DNA from 4 places in the Idiomarina sp. 28-8 genome. Region 4 is predicted to be linked to each of the others. Evidence: predicted binding sites of a transcription regulator. Region 4 holds the regulator's gene; each other region holds the start of a gene.
What was found. Region 4 encodes sigma-54, which starts transcription at its own class of promoters, with help from an activator protein. Its sites were predicted from a motif close to GTTGGCACGNNNNTNGNNT; they were not measured.

Region 1 (3,814 bases), 400 kb from region 4:
AAACGGCGAATATTAGCGATTTCTTCAGCGCTACGCGCTTGTGTTTCGCCTTCACCCGCTTCATTAGTTATTGCTTCATGGTTAACCGCAACAGAAACACTCAAACGCTTAATGGTACCGGTTTGGTTCCGGGTATAAGTGACTGAATTATCAAGCTCATAATTACGGGTTGCTTCACGGTGGCTGCTGCCATTAGTGCCGCCACCTGCAGTTCCTGCTCCGGCTTCTTCCGGAATGTCAGACTCTAAAGGAGGTTGATTTGTGAGTGCTCCGGGAATACCACCAATGGCGCTACCGACAGAGCGGTTTTCAACCGTCATTTCACTGCGAATAGCCGGCATATCAGGGTTAAATTGACGCTGAGTTTCTTCACGCTGAGTAAAGTCCATAGTCACGTCAACCTGTGCGGTATAGTTGTCATAGCCCAGCACGGGAATCAAAATACTGTCTATTTTTTCTAAGTAGGCCTCTTCGCGTTTTTGTTCAATTTGATACTCACGCGAACTTTTAGCCGCCAGTGCACTTTGCGAACCAGAGTTAAGCAGACGTCCGGCCTGGTCAGTGACCGTTACATGCTCAGTACTAAGTCCGGTCACCGACGAGGCAACCATATCAACAATAGAGGCCACTTCTTCTTCGCTTAATGAGGTGCCACCGCGCACATTCAACATAACCGATGCTTTAGGTTGCTTTTCGCGACGGGCAAAGACATTTTCTTTAGGTACAGCAAGCAAGACTCGTGCAGCAGAAACCTTTTTCATTTCCTCAATAGCACGCGCTAACTGAACTTCACGGGAATGAATAAGACGTTCACGCTCCAGTCTTTGACTAACACCAAAGCCCGGTTCGCTCATTAGTATTTCGGAGCCGTTATTGGTCGAGTTACCGTAATCAACACCAGCACGAGTCAGCTGCAACTTAATAGCATCGTAGTTTTCTTCCGGTACTGAAACCGTGTTGCCTTCCACCTGGTATTCAATGCCGTTTGCATCCATGTAGTCGAGGGTGCTGATCAACTCCTGCGTTTCTAACTGACCTAATGGACGATAAGTTGACTCTTGAGCCCACAACATAATAAAAACAGCAATAGCAACACAGATAGCCAGCGCCAGCACGACAATAACCTGGCGCAGCATGTCAAAGTTACCCAGCATCGTCATAATGCCGGTTTTCTCACCGCCGTCTTCATTACCTGAACTGTTGTTATCAGGTAAGTCAGTATCTTGTACCATTAAATCTGTTGATTCAGCCACGACTTATATCTCCAATGATGCAGCGGTTATACCGGCATTGACATTATTTCTTTGTACGCATCAACCACTTTGTTGCGCACCTGAACCGTTGCCTCAAACGCTATACTCGCTTTCTGGCTGGCTATCATGGTTTGTTCAAGGGTGACATTCGGGTCACCGAGTTCCATGCGAGTTTTTAAATCACCTGAGGTTTGCTGCAGTTCGTTGACGTTATCCATTGCGCTTTTCAGCATATTGGAAAAATCAGCCTGAGCGGTATTGCCTTGCAGGGCGTTCACATTCGTAGGCTGATCACGCTGGGAAGCCTGCGTGGCCATCGATTGTAACTGTTGATAAAGTGCGTTTGCTTCCACTTTCATAATTAACCCCGTCAAAAATTCATCACTGACTTTATTTAAGGTTAGTTATGCAAACAGAATGCCAACTTTTGGTCGCATCGGTAAGATACAAAGAAAAGCCCTGAGAAACAGGGCTAGTGATAATGCTCGAGGTATTTCAGTACAGCGTTACGAGCCGGTTAGAGTCAGCCCCTGCTCTCGTATTTTCGCCAGCTTGTAGCGCAAAGTCCGTGGACTAATACCAAGCTCATCGGCGACAGGTTGGCGTTTTCCCTGATGACGTTGCAACGCCTCTTTGATAATTTGATATTCCTGATTGAAAAGCGACTCATCGAGGTTTTCCGACTTATCTTCAGGCGTCTCTATTTGTTCCGGAAACACGCTAGCGGTTTCCACCGCGTCGTTCAGTTCCAGCATAAGATCCTGTGGCTGAATTTCTCCATCGCGATGCAATACCAGAGCTCTTTGCACTACATTTTCCAGCTCCCGAACGTTGCCCGGCCAGGAATAGCGCATTAACTGTTGAACTGCTGCCGCAGCGAAATTGACGGGCGTTTTAATACCGGAACGTTGTTTATGTCGCTGCAGTAAATTTTCTGCCAGGGGAACGATATCCGCGGGTCGCTCACGTAGAGACTTCCAATGCAGGGGAAACACGTTTAGTCGATACATTAAGTCTTCACGTAATAACCCTTCGCGCACCGCCTGTTGTAAGTCTCGGTTAGAGGTAGCTATTAACCGGACATCCAACTGTATGGTTTTACGCGAGCCCAGACGCTCCACCTGTCGCTCCTGAATAACCCGTAATAATTTAGCCTGCAAGTGCATAGCCATTTCAGTGACTTCGTCCAGCAGCAAAGTACCGCCCTGAGCCAGTTCAAATTTACCGGGAGAAGACTGATTAGCGCCCGTAAAGGCACCTTTCTCATAACCAAATAACATGGATTCCAGCATGTTTTCAGGTATCGCTGCGCAGTTAATGGCAATAAAGGGCCCATCTGAGCGATCCGAATGCTGGTGAATATAACGCGCCAGCACTTCTTTACCGGTACCGCTAGGCCCAGTGACCATTACGCTTGCTTCACTACCCGCAACTTTTCGTGCCATAGCCAGCACTGCCTGGCTGGAGCCTTCTTCTGCGACCGGCTCAATATCGTTAATTGCACCGTCGGGCAAATAACGCTGCACCAGTGTTTGTAGCTTTTCAATTGAAAACGGCTTAGTCAGATAATCGACAGCGCCTTCACGCATAGCAACGACTGCGTCATCCACCTTTGCAAAGGCCGTCATCATAATAACCGGAATGTCGTATTGCTGGTTATTCATGCTACGCAATAACTGTAAGCCATCAATTCCCGGCATTTGCACATCGCTGATAACCAGCGCCACTGACTCTTTTTTTAGAATAAGTAAGGCTTCTTCGCCGTTAGCGGCTTCCAGGCACTGACAGTCAGCCAGTTCCAGTGTATCGATAATTGCTTCACGCAGCGATACATCATCTTCAACAACCAATACTTGTCGCTCAGCCATAACGTACCTCTTTCATTATATTTTCTGACCACTCATATACCGGCAGCACTAGGGTAAAACGACTGCCTTTATTTGGCTGGCTTTCCCAGTCAATTAAACCGTTGTGTGCTTTTATCACCGTTTGGACAACCGCCAGACCTAAACCGGTACCGTTCGATTTTTCAGTGAAAAATGGAGTGAATACACTGCCTTGCTTTTCAGCCGGAATGCCGCAACCAGAGTCAATAACAGAAACTTTCCAGTTACCATCATCAACATCGGTTTTTAATAGCACTTCCTGTCCGGGCCGGCTGGCATCAACAGCGTTGTTAACCAGGTTCTGCATTGCCCCGATCAGAGCGGTTTGATTAGCTCGCAACACCACACCAAAGTCAGGATCAATACAATTGATTTTCACCTGATGCTGCTCAGCGTAACTTTCTGTGTTCATCAGCACTTGCTGGATCAGGCTATTGGTACTGAGTTCTTCCAGCATGGGTTGCTCACCGCTTTTGGCAAACAACAACATATCGTTCACCTGTTGTTCCAGCGAATGCAGACGCGACAGTAACTTATCGGAAAAACGCTGTTGTTTGACCGCAGAAATACTGCCCTGCTTTAGGTTTTGCGCATAAAGAATTGCGGCAGACAGAGGCGTTCTTATCTGATGTGCCAGCGAAGCCACCATTTTTCCCATGGAAGACAAACGCTGCA
Region 2 (3,814 bases), on a different contig from region 4:
ACTTGCTGATCCATGGGTCGGCTGCGGTGTCACTGACATTTTTACCAATAGTGTGCAGCAGGAACAGGCCGTCTTCTTTGGTGCAGCGCAGAGCGACATCCATATAGTCGTCGTAGTTTTTCTGACCGACATGCTCAAACATGCCTAAGCTGATAACGCGGTCAAACTGTTCGTCCAGCTCGCGATAGTCCTGTAGCCGGAACTCTACCGGAAGCCCTTCGCAGCGCTCCTTGCCAAGGGCTACCTGCTCTTTAGAGATAGTGACTCCAACACATTCGACACCGTAGTTTTCAGCGGCATACTGCATGAAGCTGCCCCAGCCACAACCAATATCAAGAACGCGCATGCCAGGCTTCAGTCCCAGTTTTTTACAGCACAGTTCAAGTTTATGTCGTTGTGCTTCATCAACGTTTTTGGCTTTTTCCCAGTAACCACAGGTGTAAACCATACGCTCATCAAGCATGGACTGATAAAGGTCATTGCCCATGTCGTAATGATGCTGACCAACCTCCCAGGCTTTGGATTTACTTTGTAAGTTGAATACTCGGCTTTTTAAGGAATGAAAAATAAGGCGGGCGGGGTTAACTTCATCCTGAATGCCAGAGCGCAGTAGCTGGAAGAAAAACTGGTCAAGCGATTCGGCGTCCCACAAACGAGCCATATAGGATTCACCCAAGCCAAGATTACCGCGCGACAGTGCCTGATCAAATACGGTTTCATCGTGAACCTGCATATCCCAGGCTCTGTCACCGTTAATGCGGATATCTGCTTTTGCTAAAAGCTCTTCAACATACTCTCGTGATGTCGACATATTTGTTCGCCCATTCCGGAAAATGATGGTTAAAAACGTTATCAAGAATGGGCGAAACTGGCAATAAAAAGCCTTTTACCCGTCTTTTTTCGACGTAAACTCAGGGTAAGCTTCAACGCCGCAATCGACTTGATCTAAGCCGATATATTCCTGCTCTTTAGTTACACGAATGCCCAATATTAGCTTCAGTATAGCCCAGACAATAAGACTACTGAAAAACACCCAGCAGAAAATGGTACCGACACCGGCTAACTGAATAACAAAGCTGGCACCGTCATCGCTGAGCGGCACCACAAGGGTACCGAAAATACCGACCACACCGTGTACCGAAATAGCACCGACCGGATCGTCAATGTGGAGCTTATCCAGCCCAATAATGGAGAGCACGACAATAAGCCCCGCAATAAAGCCGATAACGCCGGCAAGCCAGGGTTCTGGGGTAACAGGTTGTGCGGTAATGGCAACCAGACCGGCTAAGGCACCGTTTAAAATCATGGTTAAATCGGCTTTTTTCCACAACAGCTTAGTAAATAGCAGCGTGGCGATAGTGCCAGCTGCGGCCGAGGTATTAGTGTTTACCATGGCGCGGGCTATGGCATTGGCATCGTCAACGGTGCTTAGCGCTAACTGTGAACCGCCGTTAAAACCAAACCAGCCAAACCAGAGAATGAAGGTACCCAGCGCGGCCAGTGGCATATTAGAGCCGGGTAAAGCGTTGATACTGCCATCACTCAGGTATTTACCGGAGCGCGGGCCAAGTAAAAGAACCGCAGCAAGTGCCGCTGATGCACCGGTTAAATGCACAATGCTGGAGCCGGCAAAATCGACAAAGCCCCATTCTGTCAGCATTCCACCGCCCCAGGTCCATAAGCCCTGTACCGGATAAATGACCGCACTAAGCACGACACAGAACAGCAGAAAGCTCATTAGCTTCATACGCTCGGCAACGGCACCTGAGACTATCGACATAGCAGTAGCAACGAACACCATCTGAAAAAAGAAATTAGCGTCAGCCGCGTAAGCTGAGGTTGAAGGATCGGGGTACATGACTTTGTAGCCGATAACCAGGTAAACAATACAGGCGATGGCGTAGAGCACGATGTTTTTGGTCAGAATTTCGGTGGTGTTTTTGCTTCTGACCAGACCCGCCTCCAGCATGGAAAAACCAGCCGCCATCCACATAACCAGCGCCCCGGATATGAGTAAGTAAAAGGTGTCTACCGCGAAAGTGAGTTGTTGTAAGTTTTGTGCTTCCATGATGGGCTCCTTAAAGGGCGTCTTGGTCGGTTTCGCCAGTGCGTATGCGAACGCATTGCTCCAGCGGCATAACGAATATTTTTCCGTCGCCGATATTGCCGGTATGAGCCGCGGCAATGACTACTTCCAGAGCTCGTTCGACGGTTTCGTCGGGAACCGCCAGTTCAATTTTCATTTTGGGCAGGAAGTCGACTTGATATTCGGCGCCCCGGTACAGTTCGGTATGCCCCTTTTGACGTCCTACTCCCCGGACTTCGGTTACTGTCAGGCCTTTACAGCCAATTTCAAACAGCGCTTGCTTCACATCCTCCAGCTTGAAGGGTTTGATTAACGCAACGAGCATTTTCATGGTGCTTTCCTTATTAAAATATTGTTAAGCAACCCTTTAACTTCACGAAGCGTGCCAGAATTTAACTAGCTGATATTTATGAATAAATAATATTTACGTAATTTTTCTGCACAAAAAACGTGCGCCCCTTCTGTGCATTGCACCAAAAGTGCTATTGAACCAAAAGGGTACAGGGGAGATACTATTTACCTACAGTAGCGAATGATTAAGGGTGCAGTGGCATGAGAGTTGGCGCGCGGCAGAGCGATCTTATCGGGCAGACGGATTTACTTCGTATACCGTCGCTGTCTGATTTAACCGGATGCGATATCTTTATTAAATGCGAGTTCCAGAATCCGGGCGGCTCCATTAAGGATCGCGCGGCTAAGCAACTGATTGATGACGCTATGGAACGCGGCGAGTTAAAGCCGGGTATGACGGTGGTTGAAGGTACCGCCGGTAATACCGGTATTGGCCTGGCTGTTGTGGCAAAGTCTTACGGCTTGCGTATGTTAGCGGTCATGCCCAATGACCAGACACCGGAGAAAGAGCGCATGATCCGCTTGCATGGCGGTGAACTGATGGCGGTTGATCCGGTTCCTTTTAAGAACGAAAACCACTTCTACCATACGGCGCGCCGTTTAGCGGAAGAACGCGATGATTGCTGGTGGGCTAACCAATTTGAAAACACCAGTAATGCTCGTGCGCATTACCTTCATACTGGCCCGGAAATATGGGAACAAACCGAAGGGAGAATTGACGCTCTGGTGTCTGTGGCTGGAACCGGTGGCACCATTGGTGGTAACTCTCGCTTCTTAAAAGAGCAGAACCCGGAACTGGATGTTTGGGTGGTTGACCCGGATGGTTCCGGTATCTATGAGTTTTTACGCAGCGGCGAATATGTGTCGAATGGCGGCTCTATGACGGAGGGCATTGGTATTATGCGGCTAGTGGATAATTTCCGCCAGGCACGTATTGATCACGCGGTTAATTTGCCCGATCAAGATTTAGTGACTTTGTCACGTTATATCCGAGACGAAGATGGTATTGTTCTGGGGAGTAGCTCGGCGCTAAACGTGGCTGGTGCGTTGGCCGCAGCTTTACGAAAAGGTCCGGGACACCGCATTGTGACCTTTTCCTGTGACTTGGGTGAACGTTCGGTGAGTAAGCTGTACAACCCGGAATATTTGCGCGGACGCGGGTTAAACCCTGACCCGGAACCCATTGACGTATTAATGACGCGTTATCGCGAGCTTGGCGATAAGGTACTAGAGGTTAACTGGAACAATGACTAAACGTATTTTTGGGTGTTTGTTTTTATTGGTATCAGCAACCGCAGTTCAGGCGCAGGACGAGACGCCGGATGCGCCGTTCCATGACCTTCAAGTTCCGCAGTTTCTGGACATTGCGCACCGCGG
Region 3 (3,814 bases), on a different contig from region 4:
TTCGGCCAAACCAGGTTCGATTCCGGCGCCTTGCTGATTTCCGTCATTACCAGCCATTTGCAATGATTGATGCAACATCTGTTCCAACTCTGGTGCCAAAGTTATGACAGGCAATTCCGCCGCCCCTTCAGCAATGTCCTGAACAATTAACCGGCGCAGTGAAATTCTGACTGCAGCCGTCAGTACTTCTGGGTCCTGGCTACGTCCTGCATACTCAACCAAAGTTTGTACAATGGTGCGCATGTCACGGATCGCGATGCCTTCGTCCAGTAAGTTCTGCAGTACTTTCACAAAGTTGCCCAGTGACAATAGATCCGGAATCAGCCCCTCAACCAGCTTAGGATGAGTACGCCCCAGACGATCCAGCAATTCTTGTGCTTCTTCGTGGCCCAGCAGCTGAGATGCATGGTTGGTTACAATCTGACTTAAGTGAGTAGCGACTACAGTTGCAGCGTCAACCACGGTATAACCCAGAGTTTGAGCGTGCTCGCGTTGCTCAGGACGGATCCAGACAGCATCCAGGCCAAAGGCCGGATCTTTTGTCTTCTCACCGTCCAGCTCACCGAATACCTGACCCGGGTTAATCGCCATCTCCCAGTCATGACGAATTTCAGCTTCACCCATGGTCACACCCATAAGAGTAATGCGGTAACTGTTGGGGCCTAAATCGAGGTTGTCCCGAATATGTACGGCCGGAACAAGAAAACCAAACTCCTGAGATTGCTTCTTACGTACACCTTTAATGCGTGACAGCAATTCACCGCCCTGCTGCTTATCCACCAAAGGAATTAAGCGATAACCAACTTCCAGACCTATAGTGTCAACGTGGCGTACGTCATCCCAGCTGAGCTCTTTTTGTTGCGCCTGCTGAACTTGCTGCTCCTGTTCTTTTTCAACCAGTTCGCCTTCTTCAGTCTTGGTTTTCTTAAGTTTAAAGTAAGCCGCGCCGGCTAACACCGCAGACATGCTTAAAAAGGCAAAATGCGGCATACCGGGAATAACCCCCATGGCAAACAATACCGCGCTGGTAATGACCAAAACCTTAGGGTTATCGAGCAATTGCAGAACAACTGCATCGCCCATGTCCTGGCTGTTATTTTCACGAGTAATGATAATGGCTGTCGCAACTGACAGTAACAATGACGGAATTTGTGCTACCAGGCCATCACCAATGGTTAACAGCGTATAAACTTCCACTGCCTCATTGAAGGTCAGACCGTACTGGATCATACCAATGAGCAGACCACCGATAATGTTAATAAAGAGAATAAGGATACCGGCTATGGCATCCCCTTTTACGAACTTACTGGCACCATCCATGGAGCCGTAGAAGTCAGCCTCACGGGTTACATCGCTGCGTCGTGCTTTGGCTTCTTCCTGGTTAATTAGGCCCGCGTTAAGGTCAGCGTCAATGGCCATTTGTTTACCAGGCATAGCGTCAAGGGTGAAGCGAGCGGTTACTTCTGAAATACGGCCGGCACCTTTGGTGATAACCACAAAGTTGATAATAACCAGGATGGCGAACACCACCAGGCCGACAGTGTAGTTACCACCTATGACCACGCTACCAAAAGCTTCAATAACAGAGCCTGCAGCACCTGGCCCGTTATGCCCTTCTAATAAAACAATACGCGTAGAGGCAACGTTAAGGCTTAAGCGTAGTACCGTAGCAATAAGCAAAACGGTAGGAAAAGCGGCGAAATCCAGCGGACGTTGGGTATAAACCGCCACCAGCATAACTACCAGTGACAAAGTAATTGAAAATGAAAAGAGAACATCCAGCACCACAGCCGGAATTGGCAAAACAATCATCGCCAGAATGGCCATAATGGCCAACGGCGTTCCAAAACCTTTGATCAGATGCGCATTGTTCTGCGTGAAATTTCTAAAATTTACTAACTTTTCGGCACCGCCCGCCATACGTCTTCCTGTTGCGTCAAAAAGTTGAACCTGCGGTGTTTTATTCAAGAATCGAGCCAGCTTTCGTTTTATTCGGAGGTTATCTTACATTCGCTTCAGTTGGGGCTTACAGACAAAGCTTAAACAACTTCTATACTCGTTGCTCTTCTTCAAAATAATGTGTTTTTATGCGCGGTTACTCTCTTATGGAATTGGTCGTGGCATTGGCTGTCAGTGCGGTGCTTGGTGCTTCTGCCCTGCCAATATTTACTCAACAGACAGAGTCTTTGTTGCTTCAAAAAGAGGCCAGCCGCTGGCTGTCTTATTTGCAGCTGGTAAAAGCCAGGTCCATAGCGAATAAGGAATCTGTTGAAATCGACTTAATTACATTTAGCCGTAACTCGCAAACCTCAGGTATTCAAACCGAATACACTTACAGTTCTTCCGCGTCGCTTACTTTTTATGGAGAGTCATCTGCCGCGACACCCGGGCATATCAAACTAATAGGTAAAAGCCGACATATAAAAGTCATCATCAGCAGTGTCGCTCGTATTCGTTTGTGCTTAAGTGAAGGTGACTCACTTCCGGGAATCCCCCCATGTTAATAGTTTCTGAGCGCGGCAGTAGTTTAGTAGAAGTTCTTATAGCTTCGGCTATTGGCGCAATAATTGTTCTGGCAGCACAGCAGCAAATGCAATGGCAAACAGGAGTGCAACACCGTAAGCTAATACAGGTCAATTTACTATTAAGTGCTCAGTCAGTCGCAAATCAGTTTTTTGAAACCTTAAAAAATACCGCCGCAACGCAAATTTCAAACCCTCAGAGCAATTGCTATTTGTTTCCTCAGCAAAATGGAGGCTCGGTCGGCTTCAGGGTCAGGAATGAACAGCTACAGCATAACTCAATGACTCTCGATTGCGCCGGGTATGGCTGGCAATCCCTAACCGATAAGTCTCAATTCAAAGTCACGCAATTTACTGCTGACTCTTACGCTCCGGAATCTGGTAGTGGGCTATCAAAACTCGTTGTAACTTTTACCGTTACTCACAATGCTCAGGCACATGTTTTCAAACGAACAATCACTCCTCTGGTTAACTAAATGGAGCTTACTATGAACGCGAAAGGATTCGCTCTGATACTCACCTTAGTAACACTTATAAGTTTGAGCTCGGCCAGTTTAGCTGCACTGCTTTTCTACGCGCAAATGACAGAGGCTCAGCAACATCATCAATGGCTACAACTTTCTCAACAACTTCAGCAAGATTTCGAAGCAGAGCGCAGGGCTTATGAACTGTCACAAGAATAAAGGCTTTTCTCTGGTTGAAGTGTTGGTCGGAGCTGCACTAGTAGCTCTTTGGTCCGTCAGTAGCCTGCGGCTTTTACAGGTTGGATTATCGGCGATTGACCATGCCCACACAAAAGCAAAGGCTGTGGAGGTTTTGATGACTTATTTAAGTGAGGCTCAACAAACGTGGACTCAAGGCAATAATCCAAAACTATCAAAGGAAACAGGGCAGCTTCATTTAACAGCAGAGTTAACCCCTATAGATCAGTTCAACGCGACCATCGAGGTAACCGTTTACTGGGGAAATGATAACGAGCTCGCCCAGACATTCTGGCTTTCCCGATAACCAGTTTAACCTACCGGGTGCGGCCTTAGCTCTGGTGGAATTGAAAAGGTAATATTCTCTTCGCGCCCGCTTAGTTCTACTGCGGTTTTACCGCCCCATTCCTGTAGCTTAGCAATCACTTCTTTGACCAGAACTTCAGGTGCAGAAGCGCCAGCGGTGACTGCGACCTTCTCATGCCCTTCTAACCAGGCTTTATCAATACAGCTGGCGTCATCAATTAGGTATGCCGGGGTTCCCATTTTCTCGGAAAGCTCGCGTAAGCGGTTTGAGTTTGAGCTGTTGCG
Region 4 (3,814 bases):
TGTCATCAGAGTCAATAAACAGAATTTCCGGTTCAACACCTTTGGGCAAAAAGCTCAAAGAGTCCAGTAACTCTTCGGAGTGCTCCGGTAAGTTGCGAACATCAATGCTAATGGCTATTTTTTGATACTGCTCGATGACCGCATGTACCAGCGTTGGCAGCAGGCTTATGGGTAAATTATCAACGCAATAAAAGCCTAAATCCTCCAGTACGCGCAGAGCAATTGTCTTACCTGAACCGGAGCGACCACTAACAATGATCAGTTGCATGGCGACTGTTCACCTTCGCCCACAAATAATTGATATAACGCTTTATCAGAATCTGCGTGGCGCAGTGCGCGGGTACAGTCTTTGTCGTTCATTCTTCTGGCCACCGTGGCCAATGTTTGTAGATGGTTCTCGTGCTCTGACTCGGGTACCAGAAGCGCGAAGATAATATCGACAGGCTGATTGTCAATAGAATCGAATTCGATAGGTTCGTCTAAAGTCAGTAATACCGCTACCGGATGATTCGCATTAGGTAAACGGCCATGAGGAATTGCGATACCTAAGCCAATTCCCGTACTGCCTAAACGTTCACGGTTTAACAGGCTCTCAAAAATGTCATGACGGGTAATGCCAGACAGCTTAGGGGCTACGATTTGACTAATGGTTTCAAGTAGTCGTTTTTTACTTGCGCCCTCGACTGCACACTTGGTGCAGTCGGGGCTTAACAATTCACTCAGTTGCATGGATTAATGTTGTTTCATTTTCTCTTTGTGTTTAATCACCTGACGGTCCAGTTTATTAATTAAACCGTCGATGGCCGCGTACATATCTTCGTGTTTTGCGTCGGCGAAAAGCTCACCGCCATTCACGTGCAGCGTAGCTTCCGCTTTTTGAATCGTTTTTTCAACATTTAGGATGACGTGAACATTAGTTATATGGTCAAAATGTCTTTCCAGCTTGGCAAATTTTGTGTCCACGTAGTCACGCAGAGCTTCGGTAATATCGATGTGATGACCGGTCAAATTAATTTGCATAACGTCTTCCTTCTGCAGTTAACAAAGTTACAAAAGACTTTTGCGTTGGCTCGATGATGGAATGTTTAACGATTCCCGATACTTCGCAATTGTCCTTCTTGCTACTTGGATACCTTGTGCGGCTATCAGTTCAGCAATCTTACTGTCACTTAACGGTTTACTGCGATTTTCAGCAGCGACCATCTTCTTAATTAAAGCACGTATTGCCGTGCTTGAACACTCGCCACCGCCCTCTGTACTGACATGACTTGAGAAAAAATATTTCAACTCAAATACGCCACTTGGGCAGTGTAAGTATTTTTGTGTCGTTACGCGTGAAATCGTACTTTCATGCATATCCACGGCTTCTGCAACATCGTTCAGAACCATTGGCTTCATAGCTTCTTCACCATGCTCAAAAAAGCCCTGTTGGCGTTGTACTATGCAATTGGCCACTTTCAGCAGCGTATCGTTTCTGCTCTCCAGGCTTTTTATGAACCAGCGCGCTTCTTGCGTATGGTTTTTTATGTACTGGCTGTCGGCTACTGACTTTGTTGCTTTACTCAAGGCCGCGTATTCTTCGTTCACTTTTAGTTTAGGTACGCTATCCGGGTTTAATTCGACCATCCAACGACCATTTTTTTTAGTAACGGCCACATCGGGAATAACATATTCAACGGGTTGCTGCGCAACTTGCTCGCCCGGGTGCGGGTGCAACTGTTGAATTAACCGCATAGTCTGACGTAAATCTTCTTCCGATAGCTTCAGTTTACGCTGAATGGTGCGAAAATCGCGACTGCCAAGTAAGTCCATATGTTCAGTCACTAAGCATAGAGCAACCTGCTTGTATTCAGTGTCGTCGCTTAGTTGACGTAATTGAATGGCAAGGCATTCACTGACGCTGCGTGCGCCGACACCAATTGGGTCGAAATGCTGAATACGCTTAAGCACCATGCAGACTTCTTCTACTTCCACTTCGGGTAGGCGCACAGCTTCGATAATTTCATTAACATCAACCATTAGATAGCCATTGTCGTCTATGGCTTCAATAATGGCTTCAGCTATGGCGGTGTCTTCTTCCGAAAAATGAGAAAGTTGCATTTGCCAAAGCAGGTGATCCTGCAAAGACTCGCTGGTAGAGCCTTGATAGACTTCAAAGTCGCCGTCAAAGGATTTACCTGAAGAGGCTGCGCCGTTGGCTGGGGTATGACTGGAATAGGTATCGTCCCAACTGCTGTCGACCGGCAGTTCGTCAGGCATTTCCTGGGTTTTTATAACGTCGGATGTTTCCCGTTGGCTGTCGTCTCTTTCTTCAATATTGCGAGTTTCGGGTTGGTCCGCGTCGTTACTCGTTTCACCTTCAACCTCCAGCAGCGGGTTGCTGTCTAATGCATCCTGAATTTCTGACTGAAGATCGAGCGAGGAAAGCTGCAGCAGGCGGATAGCCTGTTGGAGTTGTGGCGTCATGGTCAGGTGCTGACCAATTTTTAGCTGCAGACTTTGCTTCATAATGACTGTCCCGGTATCACGTTATAGGGTGAACTGCTCACCGAGGTAAACGTCTCTAACCTGTTGATTCGATAATATACTTTCTGCATCCCCACTGGCAATAAGCTCACCATGACTGACAATATAAGCGTGTTCACAAACAGACAATGTCTCGCGAACGTTGTGATCAGTAATAAGTACACCAATACCACGTTGCTTTAAATGTTCAACAATCTTTTTAATATCAATAACCGAAATAGGGTCAACTCCGGCAAAAGGCTCGTCCAGCAAAATAAACGTAGGTTCTGCGGCTAAGGCTCGGGCAATTTCAACCCGACGACGTTCACCGCCGGACAGACTCATGCCCTGACTGTTTGCTATGTGGCCTATATGAAACTCTTCGAGCAAAGCATCAAGCTGTTCTTCACGCTCGTTGGTTGACAGTTCTTTACGAGTTTCCAGAATAGCCATCAGATTATCGCGCACGGTCAATTTGCGAAAAATGGACGCCTCTTGTGGCAAATACCCAATACCCCGGCGTGCCCGTTCATGCATTGGCAGTAAGGTAAGGTCATTGTCATCCAGCAGAATTTGACCTTTATCGCTATTAACCAAACCGACTATCATATAGAAGGTTGTGGTTTTACCTGCACCGTTGGGGCCCAGTAAACCAATAACCTGCCCCTGACTTACTTCCAAGCTAACGTCTTTAACGACTTGTCGGCTTTTGTAGCTTTTGGCTAAATGTTTGACTCGTAAAGTTGCCATATTAAGGGTTCTCGTTATTTTTTTCGTCGGTATCGGTTTTTGGTTTAGGTGTAAAAATAGTGATAACACGGCTGTCTTCTTCACCTGAACTGCTTGCCGTTACCGTTTGTTTATTCAAATCATAAGTAATCAAACTGCCGCTTGAGCTACTGCTACCTTGAGAGATGCGAGCGTCGCCACTAAGCTCCAGTCGCTGTTCCGACTGAAAATAGGTGATTTTTTTTGCTTCAGCGTTAATTTCATTGCCGTCGTCCAGCGTCTGGCTGTAAGTAGCAGGAGTGCCTTCTGCAATAAAAATATCTGCTTGCTCGGCGCTTTCGCTGGCGGATGCTTCTAGTCGATCGGCGCGGATTAATAAGGTGCCCTGACGAATAATAACGTTGTCCGTTAAAACCAGGCGGTTATTTTTAATATCAAGCTCTTCCTTACTCGACTCAACTTCCATGGGTTTACTAAAGTCAGACTTGCCCTGAGCCATAACCGCTGAGGGTATTAAGGCAACCAGGATCAGTTTACTCAGCAGGCTGGAAAATCGTTTTAACATGTCTTTTTAGCTCCA

Region 1: a site for sigma-54 is predicted at 1,660-1,678, ahead of fliE (flagellar hook-basal body complex protein FliE). Genes of this name have one in related genera too.
Region 2: a site for sigma-54 is predicted at 2,458-2,476, ahead of RJ32_RS10765 (P-II family nitrogen regulator). Genes of this name have one in related genera too.
Region 3: a site for sigma-54 is predicted at 1,963-1,981, ahead of flhA (flagellar biosynthesis protein FlhA). Genes of this name have one in related genera too.

Annotation. Positions count from the first base shown of each region.
Region 1 covers NZ_DF266789.1:20,300-24,113, forward strand. Annotated here, with positions in the region: gene fliF (flagellar basal-body MS-ring/collar protein FliF) at 1-1,232, opposite strand, end outside; gene fliE (flagellar hook-basal body complex protein FliE) at 1,280-1,612, opposite strand; gene RJ32_RS00350 (sigma-54 dependent transcriptional regulator) at 1,760-3,121, opposite strand; gene RJ32_RS00355 (PAS domain-containing sensor histidine kinase) at 3,114-3,814, opposite strand, start outside.
Region 2 covers NZ_DF266792.1:117,717-121,530, forward strand. Annotated here, with positions in the region: gene cfa (cyclopropane fatty acyl phospholipid synthase) at 1-811, opposite strand, end outside; gene RJ32_RS10760 (ammonium transporter) at 887-2,068, opposite strand; gene RJ32_RS10765 (P-II family nitrogen regulator) at 2,079-2,417, opposite strand; gene RJ32_RS10770 (cysteine synthase A) at 2,639-3,691, shown strand; gene glpQ (glycerophosphodiester phosphodiesterase) at 3,684-3,814, shown strand, end outside.
Region 3 covers NZ_DF266790.1:77,221-81,034, reverse strand. Annotated here, with positions in the region: gene flhA (flagellar biosynthesis protein FlhA) at 1-1,920, opposite strand, end outside; gene RJ32_RS05150 (prepilin-type N-terminal cleavage/methylation domain-containing protein) at 2,088-2,504, shown strand; gene RJ32_RS05145 (prepilin-type N-terminal cleavage/methylation domain-containing protein) at 2,498-2,998, shown strand; gene RJ32_RS05140 (hypothetical protein) at 3,011-3,205, shown strand; gene RJ32_RS05135 (type II secretion system protein J) at 3,186-3,530, shown strand; partial or broken gene ispH (4-hydroxy-3-methylbut-2-enyl diphosphate reductase) at 3,536-3,814, opposite strand, start outside.
Region 4 covers NZ_DF266789.1:418,689-422,502, reverse strand. Annotated here, with positions in the region: gene rapZ (RNase adapter RapZ) at 1-268, opposite strand, end outside; gene ptsN (PTS IIA-like nitrogen regulatory protein PtsN) at 259-729, opposite strand; gene hpf (ribosome hibernation promoting factor) at 733-1,020, opposite strand; gene RJ32_RS02120 (RNA polymerase factor sigma-54) at 1,048-2,508, opposite strand; gene lptB (LPS export ABC transporter ATP-binding protein) at 2,530-3,255, opposite strand; gene lptA (lipopolysaccharide transport periplasmic protein LptA) at 3,257-3,799, opposite strand; gene lptC (LPS export ABC transporter periplasmic protein LptC) at 3,768-3,814, opposite strand, start outside.